3 regions of the Phytomonospora sp. NPDC050363 genome follow, and region 2 is predicted to be linked to each of the others. Evidence: predicted binding sites of a transcription regulator. Region 2 holds the regulator's gene; each other region holds the start of a gene.

Evidence for each region. Region 2 encodes HrcA, which represses chaperone genes, less so after heat shock. Its sites were predicted from a motif close to GGTTNGCACNCTCNNNNNGAGNGTGCNAACC; they were not measured.
Region 1: groES (co-chaperone GroES) is a predicted target of HrcA. The motif match lies at 5,097-5,127, and genes of this name have one in related genera.
Region 3: groL (chaperonin GroEL) is a predicted target of HrcA. The motif match lies at 2,970-3,000, and genes of this name have one in related genera.

The regions. Positions count from the first base shown of each region.
Region 1 covers NZ_JBFAKK010000005.1:398,425-405,225, reverse strand. The annotation lists gene AB0I28_RS16440 (response regulator transcription factor) at 215-859, opposite strand; gene AB0I28_RS16435 (TetR family transcriptional regulator C-terminal domain-containing protein) at 1,000-1,608, opposite strand; gene AB0I28_RS16430 (peptidase inhibitor family I36 protein) at 1,722-2,075, shown strand; gene AB0I28_RS16425 (maleylpyruvate isomerase N-terminal domain-containing protein) at 2,223-2,867, shown strand; gene groL (chaperonin GroEL) at 2,927-4,552, opposite strand; gene groES (co-chaperone GroES) at 4,652-4,981, opposite strand; gene AB0I28_RS16410 (methyltransferase domain-containing protein) at 5,245-6,444, shown strand; gene AB0I28_RS16405 (NAD(P)-binding domain-containing protein) at 6,425-6,801, opposite strand, start outside.
Region 2 covers NZ_JBFAKK010000022.1:33,175-39,975, reverse strand. The annotation lists gene AB0I28_RS37065 (PQQ-dependent sugar dehydrogenase) at 1-45, opposite strand, end outside; gene AB0I28_RS37060 (hypothetical protein) at 157-993, opposite strand; gene AB0I28_RS37055 (enoyl-CoA hydratase-related protein) at 1,042-1,842, opposite strand; gene hemW (radical SAM family heme chaperone HemW) at 1,841-3,085, shown strand; gene AB0I28_RS37045 (CapA family protein) at 3,174-4,280, shown strand; gene hrcA (heat-inducible transcriptional repressor HrcA) at 4,417-5,439, shown strand; gene dnaJ (molecular chaperone DnaJ) at 5,492-6,643, shown strand.
Region 3 covers NZ_JBFAKK010000012.1:156,689-163,489, forward strand. The annotation lists gene paaN (phenylacetic acid degradation protein PaaN) at 1-746, opposite strand, end outside; gene AB0I28_RS28890 (GNAT family N-acetyltransferase) at 797-1,822, opposite strand; gene AB0I28_RS28895 (GNAT family N-acetyltransferase) at 1,828-2,871, opposite strand; gene groL (chaperonin GroEL) at 3,165-4,787, shown strand; gene AB0I28_RS28905 (hypothetical protein) at 4,946-5,413, shown strand; gene AB0I28_RS28910 (S41 family peptidase) at 5,519-6,511, shown strand; gene AB0I28_RS28915 (hypothetical protein) at 6,565-6,801, opposite strand, start outside.

The sequences.
Region 1 (6,801 bases), on a different contig from region 2:
TCCCCGCACTCCGCCGCCCGCCCGCTTCCGCGGCCGGACCTTCACCACCGGGCCTGCCGACGCTGTCGGATCCACCGGAACCGAGGCCGTCGGCCCACCGAACTGCCGGACCGGTCGAGACTGCCGAACCCACCGGACCGAACCCGCGACCGGACCGAACACCACCACCCGGCAGCCGCCACCGCCGAGCACAGGCACCGCGCGCCGCGAGCCGCTAACTCACCAGACCCGACCGGAACGCCTCCGCCACCGCGTGCGCGCGGTCGCGCGCGCCCAGCTTCCGGAACAACCGCCGCGCGTGCGTCTTGACGGTGTCCTCCGAGACGAAGAGGTCCCGGCCGATCTCGCCGTTGCTCTTGCCCTCGCTCATCCCGCGCAGCACCTGCATCTCGCGTTCGGTCAGCGCGCTCCCGCGCCTCGGTCCGCTGCCCGCCGGGAGGGACGTGCCCTCGCCCATCGCCGGCTGCCTCGGCACCATCCCGTTCACACGGGGACACACCATCATGATCGCCTGGGTGAGCGCGACGACCAGGTCCTCCTCTTCCTTCCCCGCGCGGATGACCCCTCGCGCTCCGGCGGCGACGGCGAGGGCGGCGATGCGCGGATCGGCGTTGCCGACCAGCACGACGCCGGTGCCCGGGGCGAGCGCGAGCACCTGTCGGGTGAAGGAGACGGGGTCGGGGCGGGTGAGCGCCACGTCGGCGAGGACCACGTCGGCCCGCCGTTCCCGCAATCTCATGTGGACATCAGCGGATGACAAAGCGGTGCGGACCGCCTGTGCCACCCCGGTGCGGCTGGCGCAGGCGGAGATTTTCTGCGCCGCTGCCGGAGTTCTTACACAAACCAGGACCGATCTCATCTGTCCCACCTCTCTCGTCTTACTCGTGAGACACGGGAGCCACGCGATCCTGACGCGGTTTTGCAGGTGCATTTTGCCTAGGTTAGCGGGTTTTCGTCCTGCAAAGTCCCCTGCTTTGTGACCCGCGTGACAGAAGTTTCCTACTGGGGCGTAGCGCGAATCGGCGTCATGGAGTGCCAGAGGCGGTCGGCGAGCTCGTCGACGGCGACGCGAGCGGAGGCCTCGTCGAGGGTGGGGACGCCGGTGAGGAGTCCGAAGATCACGCCGTAGAGGCCGGCCGTCGCCCGGGACAGGTCCTCGGCCTCCAGGTGGTGTCCGGCGGCGGCGAAGGCGGCGGTGATGGCGGCGAGTTCGGCGCGGTTGAGTTCGGCGAGGACTTCGCGCAGGCGCGGGCGGCGCACGCCTTCGAGGAGGAGTTCGAAGGTGACGCGGTACATGGGGCCACGGGCGGGGCCGACGGCGTCGTCGACGATGGCGCGCAGCAGTGTGCGCATGTCCTCGACGCAGGCCGCGGTGGGCTCGGCGGGTGCGTGGGCGTGGGCGTAGTCGATGACGTCGGGGCCGATGAGGCGGCCGGCGGCGGCGATGAGGAGGTCCTCGCGGGTGCGGTGGTAGTTGACGGCGGTGCCGATGGGCACGCCGGCCTCGCGGTCGACGGCCCTGTGAGTGAGGCCGCGGCAGCCTTCACGGGCGATGACCCGGACGGCGGCGTCGCCGAGTTTCGCGCGTCTCTCCGGATTTTCCGGCATATCACTTCCTAACGACTCAAATGCCGTCTATCTTAGTTGTACACCACCTGTAGTACTACAGGTGACGTGCAGCGAGTGGGGACTCGCGCTTCAAAGGGGAGGAGAACTCACCGATGTCTCTCGGATGGAAGACACGGGTCGGGGCCGTCGCGGCCATGGGACTGCTCGGGCTGGCCGCCGTGGCCACGCCCGCCGGAGCCGACACCGTCGACCAGCTCGATCATCCCGGCTGCCCGGACGGCTACTTCTGCGTCTGGACCGGCCAGAACTTCACCGGCGACCAGTACGGCGGCAACCAGGGCGGCACCTGCTACTGGGGCATCCCGGGCGGTTGGTCGATGGCCAACCAGATGGGCCACGCCGTGCACGCCTACGAGTTCAGCGACTGCACCGGCCAGAGCTTCACGCTCGAACCGGGCTACGACACGGCCAACGCACCGTTCCCGATCTACTCGGTGGCCACGTGAGCGACCGCCGGGTCGGCACCGGCCGAACGCCGAGCCGTTCGTCCACTGTGGCCTGACCTGGCGGAGCGTCGCGGCGGGCGGCATCGACAGCATGCCGCCCGCCGTCGGGACTCCCACCGAAGGCACATGTTCGGCATACTCACCGTCATGACCCCCATGTGGCAGTTGTTCTGCAAAACCGGGGCCGTCGCCCGGGACCTGCTGGCCTCCCCGGAGGTCGCCGAGCGCTGGAACCGGCCGAGCGCCCTCGCCGAGTTCCAGGTCCGCGGACTGTCGGGCCACCTGGCGCGCCAGATCCTCAACGCCGATCGCTTCCTCGACGTCCCGCTGTCGTCCGACGTGCCCCGCATGGACCTGGGCGAGTGGTTCGCCAAGGGCTCCAAGGGCAAGAGCGACGAGCCTCTCGACTCCCCCTCGCACCGCGCGATCCGCGAGCGCGCCGAGCAGGACGCCGAGGGCGGGCCGGCGCGGCTGGCGGCCAAAGTGGACGCGGCGCTGGCGCGGCTGGCGACGCGGTTGCCGGGCGAGGACCCGAACCGCTGGGTGAACGTGTTCGGCCATCACGCGCTGACGCTCGACACCTTCCTGCTCACCCGCCTCACCGAGCTGGTCGTGCACACCGACGACCTCGCGTTCAGCGTGTTCGCCGAGCCGCCGGTGCTGCCCGAGGAGGCCGTCGACGTGGTGATCGGCGCGCTGACCGGCCACGCGGTCCGCAAGCACGGCCGGGTCGCCGTCCTGCGCGCGTTGTCGCGCAGCGAGCGGGCCCCCGGAACGATCTCGGCCTACTGACGCAGAAAGCGAACGGGACGCCTCCGTGCGGAGGCGTCCCGTTTCGTCCTTGCGTGGTTCTAGTGCGAGTGCGAGTGCCCGCCGTGCGAGTGCGAGTGGCCGGCCGGCTCGCTGACCTCGGGCTTCTCGACGATCAGCGACTCGGTCGTCAGGAGAAGACCGGCGATGCTCGCGGCGTTGATGACGGCGTTGCGCGTCACCTTCACCGGGTCGAGAATGCCCGCGGCGATCAGGTCGCCGTACTCACCGGTGGCGGCGTTGAGGCCGTGGCCCCAGTCCATCGCCGCGACCTTCTCGGCCACGACGCTGCCGTCGAGGCCGGCGTTGATCGCGATCCAGCGCAGCGGCTCGCGCAGCGCCTTGCGGACGATGCGAACACCGGTGGCCTCGTCGCCTTCGAAGTCGAGCTTGTCGAGAGCGTCGGCGATCGAGACGAGGGCGGTGCCGCCCCCGGGGACGATGCCCTCCTCGACGGCCGCACGGGTCGCCGAGATGGCGTCCTCGATGCGGTGCTTCTTCTCCTTCATCTCCACCTCGGTGGCGGCGCCGACCTTGATCACCGCGACGCCGCCGGAGAGCTTCGCGAGGCGCTCGGAGAGCTTCTCGCGGTCCCAGTCGGAGTCGGTGTCGGCGATCTCGTTGCGGATCTGCCCGACGCGGGCCTGGACGGCGGCCTTGTCACCGGCGCCATCGATGATGGTGGTGGTGTCCTTGGTGATGACGACGCGACGGGCGCTGCCGAGCTGCTCAAGGGTGAGCGAGTCGACCTTCCCACCGATCTCGGGAGAGACGAACTCGGCACCGGTGAGGGCCGCGATGTCCTCCAGCATGGCCTTGCGGCGGTCGCCGAAGCCGGGCGCCTTGACCGCGCACGCCTTGAAGGTCTTGCGGATCGCGTTGACGACCAGCGTCGACTGCGCCTGGCCCTCGACGTCCTCGGCGATGATCAGCAGCGGCTTGCCGGACTGGGCGATCTTCTCCAGCAGCGGCAGCAGCTCCTCGATCGCCGAGATCTTCTGGTTGGCGACCAGGATGTAGGGCTCGTCGAGGACGGCCTCGCCGGCCTCGGCGTCGGTGGCGAAGTACGGGGAGATGTAGCCCTTGTCGAACTGCATGCCCTCGGTGACCTCGAGCTCGGTCTCGAGCGTCGAGCCCTCTTCGACGGTGATGACGCCGTCGTTGCCGACGGTGTCCATCGCCTGCGCGATGAGCGCGCCGATGGTGGCGTCCTGGGCCGAGATGGCCCCGACCTTGGCGATGTCGGCGTTGTCGGCGACCTCGGCGGCCTTGGCCAGCAGCGCCTCGCTGACAGCCTGGGCCGCGGCGTCGATGCCCCGCTTGAGGGCGATCGGGCCGGCACCGGCGGCGACGTTGCGCAGGCCTTCGGTGACCATGGCCTGGGCCAGGACGGTGGCGGTGGTGGTGCCGTCACCGGCGACGTCGTTGGTCTTGGTGGCGACTTCCTTGGCCAGCTGAGCGCCGAGGTTCTCGTACGGGTCGTCGAGTTCGATCTCCTTGGCGATGGTCACGCCGTCGTTGGTGATCGTGGGGGGACCGAACGACTTGTCCAGGACGACGTTGCGGCCGCGCGGGCCGAGCGTCACCTTCACCGCGTTGGCCAGGCGGTTGACGCCGGCCTCCAGGCTCTTACGGGCGTCGTCGGAGAAGCTGATGATCTTCGACATGGTGTTTCCGGTTTCCCTTCGTACGGCACCGCCCCGGAGCCTCGTCGAGACTCCGGGGCGATCAACCGTCTAGATCGTCACGGTCGTGACTCGGCCTTACTACTTCTCGACGACGGCGAGAACGTCACGAGCCGAGAGGATCAGGTAGTCCTCACCGGCGTACTTGACCTCGGTGCCGCCGTACTTGGAGTAGATCACCGTGTCGCCGACATTGACGTCGAGCGGGACGCGGTTGCCCTTGTCGTCGATCCGGCCGGGGCCGGTGGCGAGGACGGTGCCCTCCTGGGGCTTCTCCTTGGCGGTGTCGGGGATGACGATGCCGGAGGCGGTCGTGGTCTCGGCCTCGTTGGCCTGGACCACGATGCGGTCCTCCAACGGCTTGATCGCAACCTTGGTCGCGGTGGTCACTGATACCCTCCGTGGGTACATGGGAACGAACTTGACATGTACCGGAGTCCCGTCGTCGCGGGTGGCGAGACCCCCGGTCCGCTCAGATGAGCTGGCACACTCCTAGGGAGAGTGCTAACGCAGAGACTATGCCGAAGGCTGGCACTCCGTCAAGGAGAGTGCCAACATCACAGCAAGCGGGGCTGCTAGAGGGCGGTTTACGGCGTGGCGTAAGACACCCCCGGCGCCCCACGACGAGCCTCCCCGCCAACGTCGCGCGCCACGCCGTCGCGCAGGATTGGCCCATGTCCCCAAGCGCCGACACCAAGCTCGACGCCCTCCGCTCCCCCGAAGGCGCCGAACTGCTCGCCGTCGCCGGCGAGCTGGCCGCCACCGACCCCGCCCGCGCGGCCCTGGCCCTGCGCGCCCACACGTCCGACCCTGAGCTGGCCTCGGCGGCCCTGACACAGGCGACGCTGCGACTGTCGGCGGCGGCGAAGTTCGGCGAGGACGCGCACGCCATGTTCTTCACCCGCGACGGCCTCGAACAGGCCACCCGCCCCGAGGTCGCCGCGCGCCGCGCCGCGCGACTGAAGGCGGCCGGCGCGACCCGGGTCGCCGACCTGTGCTGCGGCATCGGCACCGAGGCCGTCGCCCTCGCCCGCGCGGGCCTTCGCGTGGTGGCCGTCGACGCCGACGCCGCCACCGCCGCCCTGGCCACCGCCAACGCCGAGGCGCTCGGCCTCGCCGACCTCATCGAGGTCCGCAACGCCGACGCCCTCGACACCGACCTCACCGGCTGCGACGCCGTCTTCGCCGACCCCGCCCGCCGCGACGCCGCGGGCCGCCGCGTCTTCGACCCCGCCGCCTACGCCCCGCCCCTCAACGCGCTCCTCGCCCGCGCCGAGGGCGTGCCCTACGGCGTGATCAAGGTCGGCCCCGGCATCCCCCACGAAGCCGTCCCCGCCGGCGCCGAGGCCGAATGGGTCTCCGTCGACGGCGACGTCGTCGAGGCCGCGCTCTGGCTCGGCCGGACCGTCGAGGTCCCCCGCCGCGCCACCGTCATCCGGCGCGGCGAGGTCCATGAGCTCACCGGAGCCGGCGACCGCCCCGCGCCCCTCGGCGAGACCGGCCGCTACCTCTACGAACCCGACGGCGCCGTGCTGCGCACCTACCTCGTCAGCGAACTCGCCGACCTGCTCGGCGCCCGCCTCGCCGACCCCACGATCGCCTACCTGCACGCCGACGACCTGGTCGCCACGCCTTTCGCGCGGACCTTCGAGGTCGAGGAGACCATGCCCTTCTCGGTGAAACGGCTGCGCTCGGCGCTGCGGGAGCGCGGGGTCGGGCGGCTGACGGTCAAGAAGCGCGGTGTCGACATCGACCCCGACGCGCTGCGCCGGGAGCTGCTGGGCAAGGGCAAGGCGAAGGGCGCGGCGGAGGCGACCGTCGTCGTCACCCGCATCGAAGGTCAGCGCACGGCCTTCATCTGCTCGCCGGTGTGAGGCCGCCGACCAGCCCGCTGCTCTCCTCGGCCCCGTGCCCTTCGGCGACCCGGCGGGCCATCAGCGCCAGGTAGGGCTCGATCAACTCGGTGCTGACACCCCGCTCGGCGGCCGTGCGCAACAGCGTCCCGCTCGCCACGTCCTGCATGGCGAGGGAGGACTCGACGTTCGTCGTGTGGTCCCCGGTGGCCAGACGCTCGGCGATGCCGTGCGTGGTGGCCTGCGCCAGTGCCGCCATGAGCCCGGCGAGCATCGGCGCGAACTCGCGGGGCGGCACCTCGCCCTCGGTCAGGGCGAAGGCGTGCACCAAGCCGCCGAACAGTCCGGACATGGCGCTGAGCAGGGCGACGTCGAGAA
Region 2 (6,801 bases):
GGCCGCCAGGGCGGCGGTGACGGCGATGGACTTGGCGATGCGCACGGCCCTCGCTCCTCTCGGAAAAAGGTCGCGCCACGCCGGTTCGGCGTGGCGCGTCCGCTTTTGTCCTATGTGGAGCCGAATCTATGCGGTCCGGCCCGGCGGGTCAACCGGTCAGGGTTTGGCGCGGACCTCGACGGTGACGTGGTCGCCGCCCTTCTCGGCCGCCGTCCACTCGCCGCTCTTGGCCGACCACTCGTGCCCGTCGTAGACGACACTCGACACGCCGAGATCCTCCGAGTAGGCGACCATCCAGTGCGCGAACTGCCAGCCGTTGTCCACATCCGACATCCGGATGACACGGCCGTCGGCCTTCGCGGTCACCTTGTCCCAGTCGAGGCTGAGCTCACTGGTCACCGCGTCGACGGCGTCGTCGCCGGCCACGCCCTTGTCGTCGACCCGGCACGCCACGGCGGCGTTGACCGAGCCGAGCATCGCGTCGGCGAGGACCTGGGCCTCGTCGGACCACTGCTCATAGGCGTCGGGGTAGGCACTGCGCTGCACCGCCTGGGCGGCGTCGGTGATGCGCATGTCCTCCCAGCCCTCCACCTTGACCAGTGCCTTGAAGAAGCGCTTGGACGAGTAGCGGGGATCCTGGATCTCCTCCTCGGTCCCCCAGCCCTGACTCGGCCGCTGCTGGAACAGCCCGACCGAGTCACGGTCACCGTGACCGATGTTCTCCAGCCGGGACTCCTGGTAGGCGGTCGCCAGCGCGACCACGACACCCCGCTCGGGAATGTCCAGTTTGGAGCCGACCGCCGCGATCGTCGCGGCGTTCGACGCCTGGGTCGGATCCACCTTGATGGTGGAACCTTCCGCCCCGGTCACCGTGCACATGGGCTTGGCGAAGGGATTCGGCAGATCGGCGTCGATGATCCGCGCGATGACGAATCCGACACCGGCGAGCACCGCGATGACCACGATTCCCGTGACCACGTGTCGCGCGCGCATCCAACCTCCTAGTCGGCGTAACCAGAGGACACCGTGACCTAACCGAGATTACGTCCCCTGTTCCACTCTGGGTACCCACCGCGGGTCGCGTCTGTCACGAAAAGCGGCCACACCTTCGCGACCTTCCTCCGAGAGGAAGAAGCCGGCCGACTCGGTGGCCAGTTCGGCGAGCTCGGCGCGGATGTCGGTCTCGTGCCGTCGGCGCAGCAGGGCCTTGGCGCCCGCGAGCGCTCCCGGCGCGCCCTTGACGAGCGCGCCGACGTATCCGGCGATGGCGTTGTCGAGATCGGACGGCGGGACGGCGCGGGTGACCAGCCCGACGTGCGCGGCGCGGTACCCGTCGAAGGTCTCGCCGGTCAGGTAGAGCTCGGCGGCCGCGCGCGGCGAGAGGCGGCGCAGCACGGTCGCGGAGATGACCGCCGGGATGACCCCGAGCCGGACCTCACTGAACGCGAAGGTGCTGTCGGTGCGGCAGACGGCGAGGTCCGCGGCGGCGATCAGGCCGAGCCCGCCCGCCCTCGCCGGCCCGCCGACCCGGGCGACGACCGGCTTCGGCGACTCCCACAGCGCGGCCAGGACCTCGGTGAGCATCGCGGCCGGCACCTGCCCGGCCTCGCGGGCGGCGGCGGTCTCGGTGAGATCGGCGCCCGAGCAGAACACGGTCCCCTCGTGGTCGAGGAGGATCACCCGCACGCTCTCGTCGGCGACGGCGACGGCGAGATGTTCGAGGAACTGCGTCATCAGCGGCGTCGACAGCGCGTTGCGGTTGTGATCGCTGTCAAGCGTCAGCGTGGCGACACCGTCATGGGCGTCATAGCGGACAAGTCGGTCGGGCTCGTGGCTCGGCATGTCCCGTACGCTAGCGCCCGTGCCTGGACTACCTCCGGACGGTGAACCGGTTCCGCGCGACGGGTCGCTACCCGCTCGCGCGCTCACCCGTGTCGGCGAACAGGGCTTCGGCCTCTACGTCCACGTGCCCTTCTGCGCCTCCCGCTGCGGCTACTGCGACTTCAACACCTACACCGCCGCCGAACTCGCCGGGGGAGTGACGCGCGACTCCTACGCCGCCCTCGTCCTCGACGAGCTCCGCCTCGCCGCGCGCGTCCTCGACGGGACCGCCCCCAAGGCGCGCACCGTCTTCTTCGGCGGCGGCACCCCCACCCTTCTTCCCGCCGACGACCTCGTCCGCATCCTCGACGGCATCGACGCCGCCTTCGGGCTCGCCGACGACGCCGAGATCACCACCGAGGCCAACCCCGAGTCGGTCGACCCCGCCTACCTGTCGCGGCTGCGCGCCGGCGGCTTCAACCGCGTCTCGCTCGGCATGCAGTCGGCCGCCCGCCACGTCCTTGCCGTCCTCGACCGCAAGCACTCGCCCGGCCGCGCCGCGCAGGCCGCCGTCGAGGCGCGCGAGGCCGGCTTCGGCCACGTCAACCTCGACCTCATCTACGGGACCCCCGGCGAACGCGAGGAGGACTGGGCCGCCAGCCTCGACGCGGCCGTCGCCGCCGGCGTCGACCACGTCTCGGCCTACTCGCTGATCATCGAGGACGGGACCCGCCTCGCCGCCCGCATCAGACGCGGCGAGGTCGCGATGCCCGACGACGACGTGGCCGCCGACCGCTACCTCGCCGCCGACGCCGCACTCTCCGCGGCCGGACTGAACTGGTACGAGGTCTCCAACTGGGCCGCCGACACCGACGCCCGCTGCCGCCACAACCTCCTCTACTGGCAGGGCGGCGACTGGTGGGGCCTCGGCCCCGGCGCGCACAGCCACGTCGGCGGAGTCCGGTGGTGGAACGTGCGCCACCCCAGCGCCTACGCCGGACGCCTCGCCGAGGGCGCCTCCCCGGGCGAGGGCCGCGAAGTACTCGACGACGCCGACCGCCATGTCGAAGATGTATTGCTAAGACTACGGATCGTCGACGGTATCGAGGTATCCTCATTGGCGCCGCCCGGGCAGGAGAGCGCGGCCCGCGCCGTCGCCGACGGGCTACTCGACGAGCCCGCCTTCGAGAAGGGCCTGGCGCGGTTGACGCTCCGCGGAAGGCTCCTGGCCGACGCGGTGGTGCGCGACCTGTTGCCCGACTGAGAGTGTTTCCCGGCGCTCGCGACTGAGAAGACGCCCCATGCCGAGACGAAGGCCCCGCCACGCCGCACCGCCCAGGTTCGATCCCCGGTTGACGCGCACGACGGTCGCGGCCGCCGTGCTCGCGCTCGCCGGAACCGCCACCGCGCTCACGCTGCCGTCGCCCGCCGTGACGGTCAACGCGCCGCTCGGAGGGCCCCCGGCGGCCGCCGAGTCCACCTCGACGCCGGCTCCGCCGAAGAAGACGGTCACCATCACCGGAACCGGCGACATCATCCTCGGTTCGGCACCCGATGACCTGCCGCCCGGTGATGCCGAGGGCTTCTTCGAGCGGGCCTCCGGCGTGCTGACCGGCGACCTGCTCATCGGCAACTTCGAGGGCACGCTCACCGAGCGGGAGAAGTCGTCGAAGTGCAAGCCGAAGGCCGAGAACTGCGCGGCCTTCCGGATGCCGCCGGGCTACGCCGAGGTGATCGCCGACGCCGGTTTCGACGTCCTCAACCTCGCCAACAACCACGCCCTCGACTACGGCGGCGAAGGGCTCGCCGACACCCGGACACACCTCAACGACGCCGGGATCGAGTACACCGGCATGCGCGGCGAGTACGCCGAGCTGACCGTCGACGGGGTGGAGATAGCCGTCGTGGGTGTCTCGCCGTACGCGTGGTCGCAGGACATGCACGACCTGGAGGGCACCGCCGCGCTGGTCGAGGCGGCCGCCGAGCGCAACGACCTCGTCGTGGTCTCCATGCAGGCCGGCGGTGAGGGCGCCGACAAGGACCACGTCGTCCCCGGCGCCGAGATGTTCCTCGGTGAGGACCGCGGCGACGTGATGGCCTTCTCCCGTGCCGTCATCGACGCCGGCGCCGACCTCGTCGTCGGGCACGGCCCGCATGTGATGCGCGGCATGGAGTTCTACAAGGGCCGGCTGATCGCCTACAGCCTCGGGAATTTCGCCGGATACCGGGTCCTATCGACCGAAGGCAACCGGGGAGTCGGCGGCGTCCTCGCCGTGACTTTGACCATTGACGGCGACTGGGCCGGCGGCGTCCTGCGCGCCACGCGCATGGTCGACGGGGGATATCCCGCCGCGGATCCGGACAACACGGCACACGAGACGTGCAATCGGCTGTCCCGCGACGATTTCGGGGCGACGGCGGCCCTCGTCACCGAAGGTGGCCGTATCACTCCGCCCTGAACGATGAGGCAATACCGGCCCTCGCGCCAGTAGACTGGCACTCAGTCTGCCCGAGTGCCAGGCCAGCTCCATGCCTGCGACCGCCGCTCTCGGTGCCGATGCCCGACCACTGACGAGAGCGCGAGGAGGACGCCGGATGCCCATGGATGAGCGCAAGCTGGAGGTACTGCGCGCGATCGTCCAGGACTACGTCGCCACGCAGGAACCGGTGGGCAGCAAATCCCTCGTGGAACGCCACAACCTGCGGGTCTCCTCGGCGACCGTCCGCAACGACATGGCCGTCCTCGAAGACGAGGGCTACATCCACCAGCCCCACACCAGCGCCGGCCGCGTCCCCACCGACAAGGGCTACCGCCTGTTCGTCGACCGGCTCAGCCAGGTCAAGCCGCTCACCGCGGCCGAACGCCGCGCCCTGCACCGCTTCCTCGACGGCGCCCTCGACCTCGACGACGTCGTCCACCGCACCGTCCGGCTCCTCGCGCAGCTCACCCGGCAGGTCGCCGTCGTCCAGTACCCGAGCCTGTCGCGCAGCCGCGTCCGGCACCTCGAACTGGTGCACCTGACGGCCTCGCGCCTCATGCTCGTCATGATCACCGACACCGGCCGCGTCGAACAGCGCCTCGTCGAACTCCCCGGGCCCGTGGCCGAAGACGACGTGCTGGCCATCCGCCGCACCGTCAACGAGAAGCTCACCGGCGCCCGGCTCACCGAGACGCCCAAGCTCATCCAGGCCCTCGTCGAAGAGGCCGCCGCCGAACTGCGCCCGGCCATGACCAACCTGTCGACCGTCCTGCTCGAAACCCTCGTCGAACGCGGCGAGGAGCGCATCGCGCTGGCCGGTACCGCCAACCTCACCCGGCACTCGCTCGACTTCGCCGGATCCCTGCGGCCTATCCTCGAAGCCCTGGAGGAAGAGGTCATCCTGCTCAAGCTGCTCGGCGAGGTCGACACCTCCGCCGCGCTGCACATCCGGATCGGTGACGAGAACGAGATCGTCGGACTGCGCGCCACCTCGGTGGTCAGCGCCGGCTACGGCCCCTCCGGGGACGTCGTCGGCGGTCTCGGCGTTCTCGGCCCGACCCGGATGGACTACCCCGGCACCATCGCGGCCGTGCGCGCGGTCGCACGGTACGTCGGCGAGGTCCTCGCCCAGAACTGATGAACGACATTTCTTGTTTCGATATTGAGCTGTTGAGGCGATGAGAGCACACGTGGCCAAGGACTACTACGGAATCCTCGGTGTGGCGAAGGACGCGACCCCGGACGACCTGAAGAAGGCGTACCGCAGGCTCGCGCGGGAGTTCCACCCCGACGTGAACCCCAGCCCCGAGGCGCAGGAGAAATTCAAGGAGATCAACGCCGCCTTCGAGGTGCTCTCCGACCCGCAGAAACGCCAGATCGTCGACCTCGGCGGCGACCCCCTCGCCCCCGGCGGCGGAGGCGGGGCCGGACCCGGCGGAGCCGGACCGTTCATGGACTTCCAGGACATCATGGACGCGTTCTTCGGCGCCTCCGGCCCCATGGGCGCCGGACCCCGCCGGGGCCCGCGCTCCCGGGTGCGCCCCGGATCCGACGCGATCCTGCGCCTCGACCTCGACCTCGAAGAGGCCGCGTTCGGGCTCGAATCGCCCATCACCGTCGACACCGCCACCGTCTGCGGAACCTGCGAAGGCTCCGGCGCGGCCGCCGGCTCGGCACCCGTCACCTGCGACACCTGCGAAGGCTCCGGCGAAGTCCAGTCCGTGCAGCGCACCATCCTCGGCCAGATGGTCACCTCACGACCCTGCGCCACCTGCTCCGGCTTCGGCACCGTCATTCCGAACCCGTGCCCCAAGTGCGCCGGTGACGGACGCGTCCGCAGCCGCCGCACCCTCACCGTCAAGATCCCCGCCGGCGTCGAAGACGGCATGCGCATCCGCCTGGCCGGACAAGGCGAAGTCGGCCCCGGCGGCGGACCCGCCGGCGACCTCTACGTCGAGATCCACGAACGACCCCACGACGTGTTCACCCGCAAGGGCGACGACCTCCACTGCAAACTCAAAGTGCCCATGACGGCCGCCGCCCTGGGCACCAGCATCACCCTCAAGACCCTCGACGGCGAAGAAGTCGTCGACGTCAACCCCGGCACCCAACCCGGCAGCACCCTCCGCGTACGCGGCAAAGGCGTCCCCCGACTGCGCGGAGGCGGAGCCAGAGGCGACCTCTTCGTGCACCTCGACGTCCGCACACCCACCAAGCTGGACGCCGAACAAGAAGAACTCCTCCAGAAACTCGCCCAACTACGCGATGAGGAGATCATCGAGACACGGGGCGGCGGAGGTTTTTTCTCCCGAATGAGAGACGCCTTTAACGGGCATGCTTGATTGCTGGCGGCTGGGTTTCTGGCGGCTTCGCCGCATCCGCGCTTCGCGCGCTTGCCGCTGAGCGCGGCGGGCGCCGCCGCCGTCTGTGGTCGTTGTGGGTGGGTGGTGGCGGTGGACGGCTTCGGCGACCACCACGCAGTACGCGGCAGAGTCGGCGG
Region 3 (6,801 bases), on a different contig from region 2:
ACCTCGCGGGCGATCTTCACCGTGATCGCCAGCGGCAGCACCGCGCCCGGGTGCGGCTTGACGATCACGGGGTTCCCCGTCACCAGCGAGGCGAACAGACCGGGGTAGGAGTTCCAGGTCGGGAAGGTGTTGCAGCCGATCACCAGCGCCAGCCCGCGCGGCACGACATGGTAGGTCTTCGACATCCGCAGCGGCTCGTGCTTGCCCTGCGGCTTCTCCCAGTACGCCGTCGCCGGGACCCGCGTCATCTCCGAGTAGGCATAGGCGATCGCCTCAAGGCCCCGGTCGAGCGCGTGCGGACCGCCGGCCTGGAAGGCCATCACGAAAGCCTGGCCGGTGGTGAACTGCACGGCGTTGGCCAGCGTGAACGACTGCTTCCCGATGCGGTCGAGGATCTCAAGGCAGATCCCGGCCCGCACCGCCGGACCCGCCTCGCGCCACGCCGGCTGCGTCGCGGCGGCCGCGTCGATCAGCGCGCGCGGGTCGGCACGCGGATAGCGCACTCCCAGCGGGATCCCGTACGGGCTGACCTCGGTGGCCACCCGGGCGTCGCCCCCCGGCTGGTCGAGCGGAAAGTCGGCGTCGAGGAACGACTCGAACGCCGCCTTCCCGTCGGCTGCGGCGGTCTCGCCGTACACGCGGGGACTGGGCGACTCGGGGTAGGCCGACCAGTACCCGCGCTCGCCGATCGCCTGGAGCGCGCGGTCGAGGGTGTCACGGTGCTTCGTGAGCATCGGGTGCGTCATGGTTCACATGATGCCGCAGGTGACCGGTCGAGCGCGACGGTTGGTGACCGTTAGATCCTTCGCTGGTAGGTGACCTGCGCGTGCGTCGGCCGGTAGCCGATGGCGGTGTTGACCGCGATCATCGGCGTGTTGTCGGCGGCGTTGTCGGTGTCGACGTAGCGAAGCGCCGGCCGCAGCGCCAGCGCGGCGCGCATGTTCTCCAGCTTGACGAGGGTCCCCAGGCGGTGGCCCCGGTGCTCGGGATCGACGACGGTGATCGCCTGGTGGGCGTACTCGTCGTCGTCGCGCGACAGCTCGACGAAGGTCCACGCCACGGTCTTGCCGGTGGCCTTGTGCCGCGCGGCGGCGTGCACCAGGCTCTGCCCGGTCTCCATGGCCGTCAGCGCCCGCTCGCGCACCCGGGCGGCGTCGGGCCGCTCAGGCTCGTAGTCCATGTCGCCCAGCGGCATGTCGGTGGTGAGCCGGTACTCCAGGTAGCCGAGGTCCTCGACGAGTTCCTCGGGGCACTCGCCTCCTCCCTTCCCCTCGATCCAGCTCAACGTCTCGTAGCCGGCGGCGTGCGGCCCGGCCTGCTCGGCGAGCCGTTCGTGCGCCCCGGCCTCGACGGTCGACATGTCGAGTCGCGAGTGGACCGAGGTGAGCGCGACCTCGTAGCCCAGCGCGGTCAGGAACCGCGAGCCCGACCGGTCGATCTCGGCCTCGACCCCGGCAAGAGGCTCGTCGACGCCGGCGATGACGGTGGTGCGCCCCTCCTCGCGCGAGCGTCCGACGAAGAAGTCGTAGAGCTCGCGCCCGATGCCGCGCCGGCGCAGGTCCCGGCGGACCTGGACGACGCCCATCGCCAGGTGCCGGTTCTCGGCCACCGGCAGGGCGAGCGCGACGTGTCCGACCACCTCGCCGCCGTCCCTGACCAGCCAGTCGCGCTGGGCCATGCCCGGACGGACCGTCCCGAAGGCCTTTCGCAGCCGCTCCCAGGTCGGGGCCGGTCCCTTTCGCGCCTCATGGTTGTCCAGGGCGAGGGCGTGGTAATCGCCGAGCAGGTCGAGGTCGTGCCTGGTGAAGGGCTGGAACTCCATCGCCGTCAGATCTCCTTCTGGAAGTTGTGCACCCGGCCGTGGACCCGGTAACCCAGGGTCTCGTTGATGGCGATCATGTGCGCGTTCTCGTCGGCGTTGCAGGTCTCCACCAGCCGCAGGCCCGGCTCGACCCTGCGCGCGTAGGCGAGGTTCTCCAGCTTGGCGAGGGTGCCGAGACGGCGGCCGCGGTGGCCGGGGTCGACGACGGTGATCTGCTGCTGGCCGTGGCCGCGATCGGAGGGGAGCGTGCTGATGGTCGTCCAGGCCACGATACGACCGCTCGCGACGTGCCGGACGCCCGTGTGGACGAGCCTGATGCCGGCGGCGCGGTTGCGGTGGTCGAGGGCGCGGACGGCCTCCGGGTCGGGCTCGCGGGCCTCGATCCGCAGGTCGCCGTGGGGCGCGTCGGTGTCGAGCCGCACCAAGAGCTGGGAGAGGTCATCGACGTGCTCCTCGGGCGTGGGGCCGTCGGCGCCGTCGGTCCAGCGGACGACCTCGTAGCCCTCGGCACGCTCCCAGCAGTCGGCGAGCATCGCGGCGAAGACGCCGTCGTCGACCTCGTCGAGGTACTGGCGGCGCTGCACCTCGGTCATCGCGCAGCTCATGCCGACGGCCTCGGCGAAGCGCGGCCCGGCGGCGGGCGGGTCGATGTCGGCGCGGTCGTGGATGCGGACGATCAGCGTGGTGCGGCCCAGTTCCGGCAGCCGCTCCAGCGTGCGCTCGTAGAGGGCGCGGCCGACACCCTGCCGGCGGCTGCCGACGTGGACCCAGCCCTCGACGTGGGCGAGGTGGGTGTTGTCGAGGCCCGGGAGGAAGAGGAGTACGGCGCCGGCGATGCGGCCGTCGACGGTGGCGGCGTAGAACTCGCCGGTCCAGCCGTGCGGCGGGTTCTCCAGCAGGCTCTGGATGGAGGCGCGGTCGAGGGGTGTCTGGTCGGGGAAGTCGTTGAGCTGGGCGTCGCGCCAGCCCGCGTAGACCTCGTCGCCCATGGTGACGTCGGAAGGGTGGAAGCGGACGACGTCAACGACGTCAGACTTGACCGAAGGCATGACCTCATCATGACGGCTAAGTGACGTCAGCACAAGGCTTGCGTGCCGGCTGTTTCCTCGCGTCCGGCGCGTGAACCGCGTCCCTCCTCGCCCTGTGCGGCTTGCACTCTCGGGGTCTGAGTGCTAAACAAGGTGTTGGCACTCGCGACCCGTGAGTGCCAAGGTCGGGGTGGTGGGACCGTCTCCCAACAGGGGCGGTCGTTATCGTCGCGGGCCATCCGCCCGACCGGATCAAGCATTGTGAAGCGCGTCGCGAAGGCGTGCGACATACGTAATCCGGAGGACAACGCCAGATGGCCAAGATCATCGCGTTCGACGAGGAAGCGCGCCGGGGCCTTGAGCGCGGCATGAACATCCTTGCCGACGCCGTGAAGGTGACGCTCGGCCCCAAGGGACGCAACGTCGTCCTTGAGAAGAAGTGGGGCGCGCCCACCATCACCAACGATGGTGTGAGCATCGCCAAGGAGATCGAGCTCGAGGACCCGTACGAGAAGATCGGTGCCGAGCTCGTCAAAGAGGTAGCCAAGAAGACCGACGACGTGGCCGGTGACGGCACCACGACGGCGACCGTCCTGGCTCAGGCGCTGGTCCGCGAGGGTCTGCGCAACGTCGCCGCCGGCGCGAACCCGATGGCGCTCAAGCGCGGCATCGAGACCGCCGTCGCCGCGGTCGCCGAGGAGCTCGCCAAGATCGCCAAGGACGTCGAGACCAAGGACCAGATCGCGTCCACGGCCTCCATCTCCGCCGGTGACACCACGGTCGGCGACATCATCGCCGAGGCGATGGACAAGGTCGGCAAGGAAGGCGTCATCACCGTCGAGGAGAGCAACACCTTCGGCCTGGAGCTTGAGCTCACCGAGGGCATGCGCTTCGACAAGGGTTACCTGTCGGGCTACTTCGTGACCGACCCCGACCGCATGGAGACGGTGCTCGAGGACCCCTACATCCTCATCGCCAACCAGAAGATCTCCGCGGTCAAGGACCTTCTCCCGACCCTCGAGAAGATCATGCAGGCCGGCAAGAGCCTCGTGATCATCGCCGAGGACGTCGAGGCCGAGGCCCTGGCGACCCTGATCGTCAACAAGATCCGCGGCACGTTCAAGTCGGTCGCCGTCAAGGCTCCCGGCTTCGGCGACCGCCGCAAGGCCATGCTGACCGACATCGCGATCCTGACCGGCGGTCAGGTCATCAGCGAAGAGGTCGGCCTGAAGCTCGAGTCGGCCACCATCGACCTGCTGGGCCGTGCCCGCAAGGTCGTCATCACCAAGGACGAGACCACCATCGTCGACGGTGCCGGTGACGAGGAGCAGATCGCGGGACGGGTCGCGCAGATCCGCAACGAGATCGACAACTCCGACTCCGACTACGACCGTGAGAAGCTGCAGGAGCGTCTGGCGAAGCTCGCCGGCGGCGTTGCGGTCATCAAGGTCGGCGCGGCCACCGAGGTCGAGCTCAAGGAGCGCAAGCACCGCATCGAGGACGCCGTTCGCAACGCGAAGGCGGCCGTCGAAGAGGGCATCGTCGCGGGTGGCGGCGTGGCCCTGGCTCAGGCCGCGGTCTCCGCTTTCGACAAGCTGGAGCTCACCGGCGACGAGGGCACCGGCGTTCTGCTGGTGAAGTCGGCGCTGGACGCCCCGCTGCGTCAGATCGCGATCAACGCCGGCCTCGAAGGCGGCGTCGTCGCGGAGCACGTCCGCAGCCTGCCCGTCGGACACGGCCTCAACGCCGCGACCGGCGAGTACGTGGACATGCTCGCCGCGGGCATCCCGGACCCGGCCAAGGTCACCCGTTCCGCTCTGCAGAACGCGGCCTCGATCGCGGCCCTGTTCCTGACCACCGAGGCCGTCGTCGCCGACAAGCCGGAGCCGGCCAAGGCCGACGCCGGACCCGGTGGCGCTCCGGACATGGGCTTCTAGAGCCCTTGCAGGTTCTCCACTAGGATCTGCGAGTTCCAGGCCCGGCCTGGTTCCCAGGCCAAGAAATCGGCCCGCCCCTTCGGGAGCGGGCCGATTTTTCGTGCCCGCTTCCACGCCTCTGGCACACTGTGCGCTCATCCCTCACGAAGGAGTGGCAATTGAGCGCCTCATCCCGGTTGGCCGCACTGGCCGGAGTCGTCCTGCTCGGCCTGGGACTGGCCGCCTGCGGCGGTTCCGACGAAGCCTCGGACAACCCCTCGCCGCCGATGGAGTCCTACCCGGTCGACGAGCCCTCCGACATGGGAGAGGGCGACGAGCACGGACCCTCCGACATGGAGGCCCTGGTCGGTGAGTGGGAGCTGGTGCCCACCGAGCCGCACACCAAGACCCCGCTGACGGTGACCGACGAGGGCACCGCCGAGGTCCCGGCCGCCGACGGCGCGCTGGAGACGAGGGGCTACCAGGGAACCGTCGAGCCCGACGGCGCGGGCGGGTTCACGATCATGCTGACCAGCACCGACGCCGAGCTGATGGAGTGGACGCTCACGCTCAAGCCGGGTGCGCAGGCCGAGACCTTCGACGTCACCGACGAGAAGGGCGCGACCTACACGCTCGTCAAGGCGTGAGGCGGGTACGACGGCCGCTCCGCATCGCGGGGCGGCTTTTTGTTGCCCGGGGGAGGCGCTGGCGAGCGGTTGTGAAAGTCTTCGATATATCGTTAGTATTCGTGAATGAGTCAAGACCAATCTCTTGTCCTCGGCCTGTCTCCGGCCCTCGACACCGCCCTGAACGCCGTCCTCGACACCGTCCGCGCCCATTACGTCCACCCCGAGACCGCCGCCGCGATGGCCGCCCGCGTCCGCGCCAGACGCGCCGACGGCGCCTACGCCGGCCTGTCGGGAGCCGAGTTCTGCGCGGCCGTCACCGCCGACCTGCGCTCGGTCTACGACGACCGCCACCTCACCGTCACCTGGCACGACGAGCCGCTCGGCGAACCCGACCCCGGTGCCGAGGCCGCCGCCGTCGAGCGGTGGCGCGAGCGTTTCCGCCTCGAAGCCGAGGGCGTCACCCGCGTCGAGCGGCTGCCGGGCAACGTCGGCCTGATCGCACTGGCGGGTTTCGGCGACCCGGCCGGCGCCGGCGCCGCCTACGAGGCCGCGATGCGCCTGCTCGCCGACACCTACGCGCTCATCGTCGACCTGCGCGCGAACCGGGGCGGCTGGCCGCAGTCGGCGGTCCAGTTCTGCGCACATCTCGTCGGGCCGGAACCGGTGCAGGTCGCGGTCGTCCACAAGGGAGCCGAGCGCCGGCAGTGCTGGACGCCCGCCTACGTGCCCGGGCCCCGGTACCTGGACCGGCCGGTGCACGTACTGACCAGTTCGCGGACCTTCTCCGGCGGCGAGGACCTCGCCTACACCTTGCAGAGCCTCGGCCGCGCCACCGTCGTCGGCGAGGCGACCAGCGGGGCGGCGCACGCGTTCAGCCTGTACCGGATCGACGGGCACATCGAGGTCGGCGTGCCCGACGAGCGGCCCGTCAACGCGGTGACCGGCTCGAACTGGGAGGGGGTCGGGGTGGTGCCCGACGTCGAGGTGCCCGCCGGCGCGGCCTTCGACGTGGCATACGAGCGCTCGCTGGAGCACGTGGCGGGGAGGGTGGCGGGGCGCGAGGACGAGAATTCGCGGCGGATCGCGTCGGAGGCGGTGGAGCGGCTTGTCGCGTGACGGCGGAGGGCCCGCGTCCTGAGTGGACGCGGGCCCTCCGGTGGTGGCGCTCGCTATTCCAGGATCTCGTCGTCGGGATAGCTGTAGCCGATCAGGAGCGAGGTGGCGAGTTCGGGCAACTCGGGAGTCGTCCAGGATCGCGAGGTGTCCTCGCCGTGGTTGGAGAGGTGCACCGACCCGTCGACGATCTCGTGCGTGATGATGTCGTCGGTCCACAGCGCGAGGCCCGAGCCGACGGGTTCGAGGCGGTAGTCTCCGGCCATGGCGGCCTCCTCCAGCGGGACGGGCCG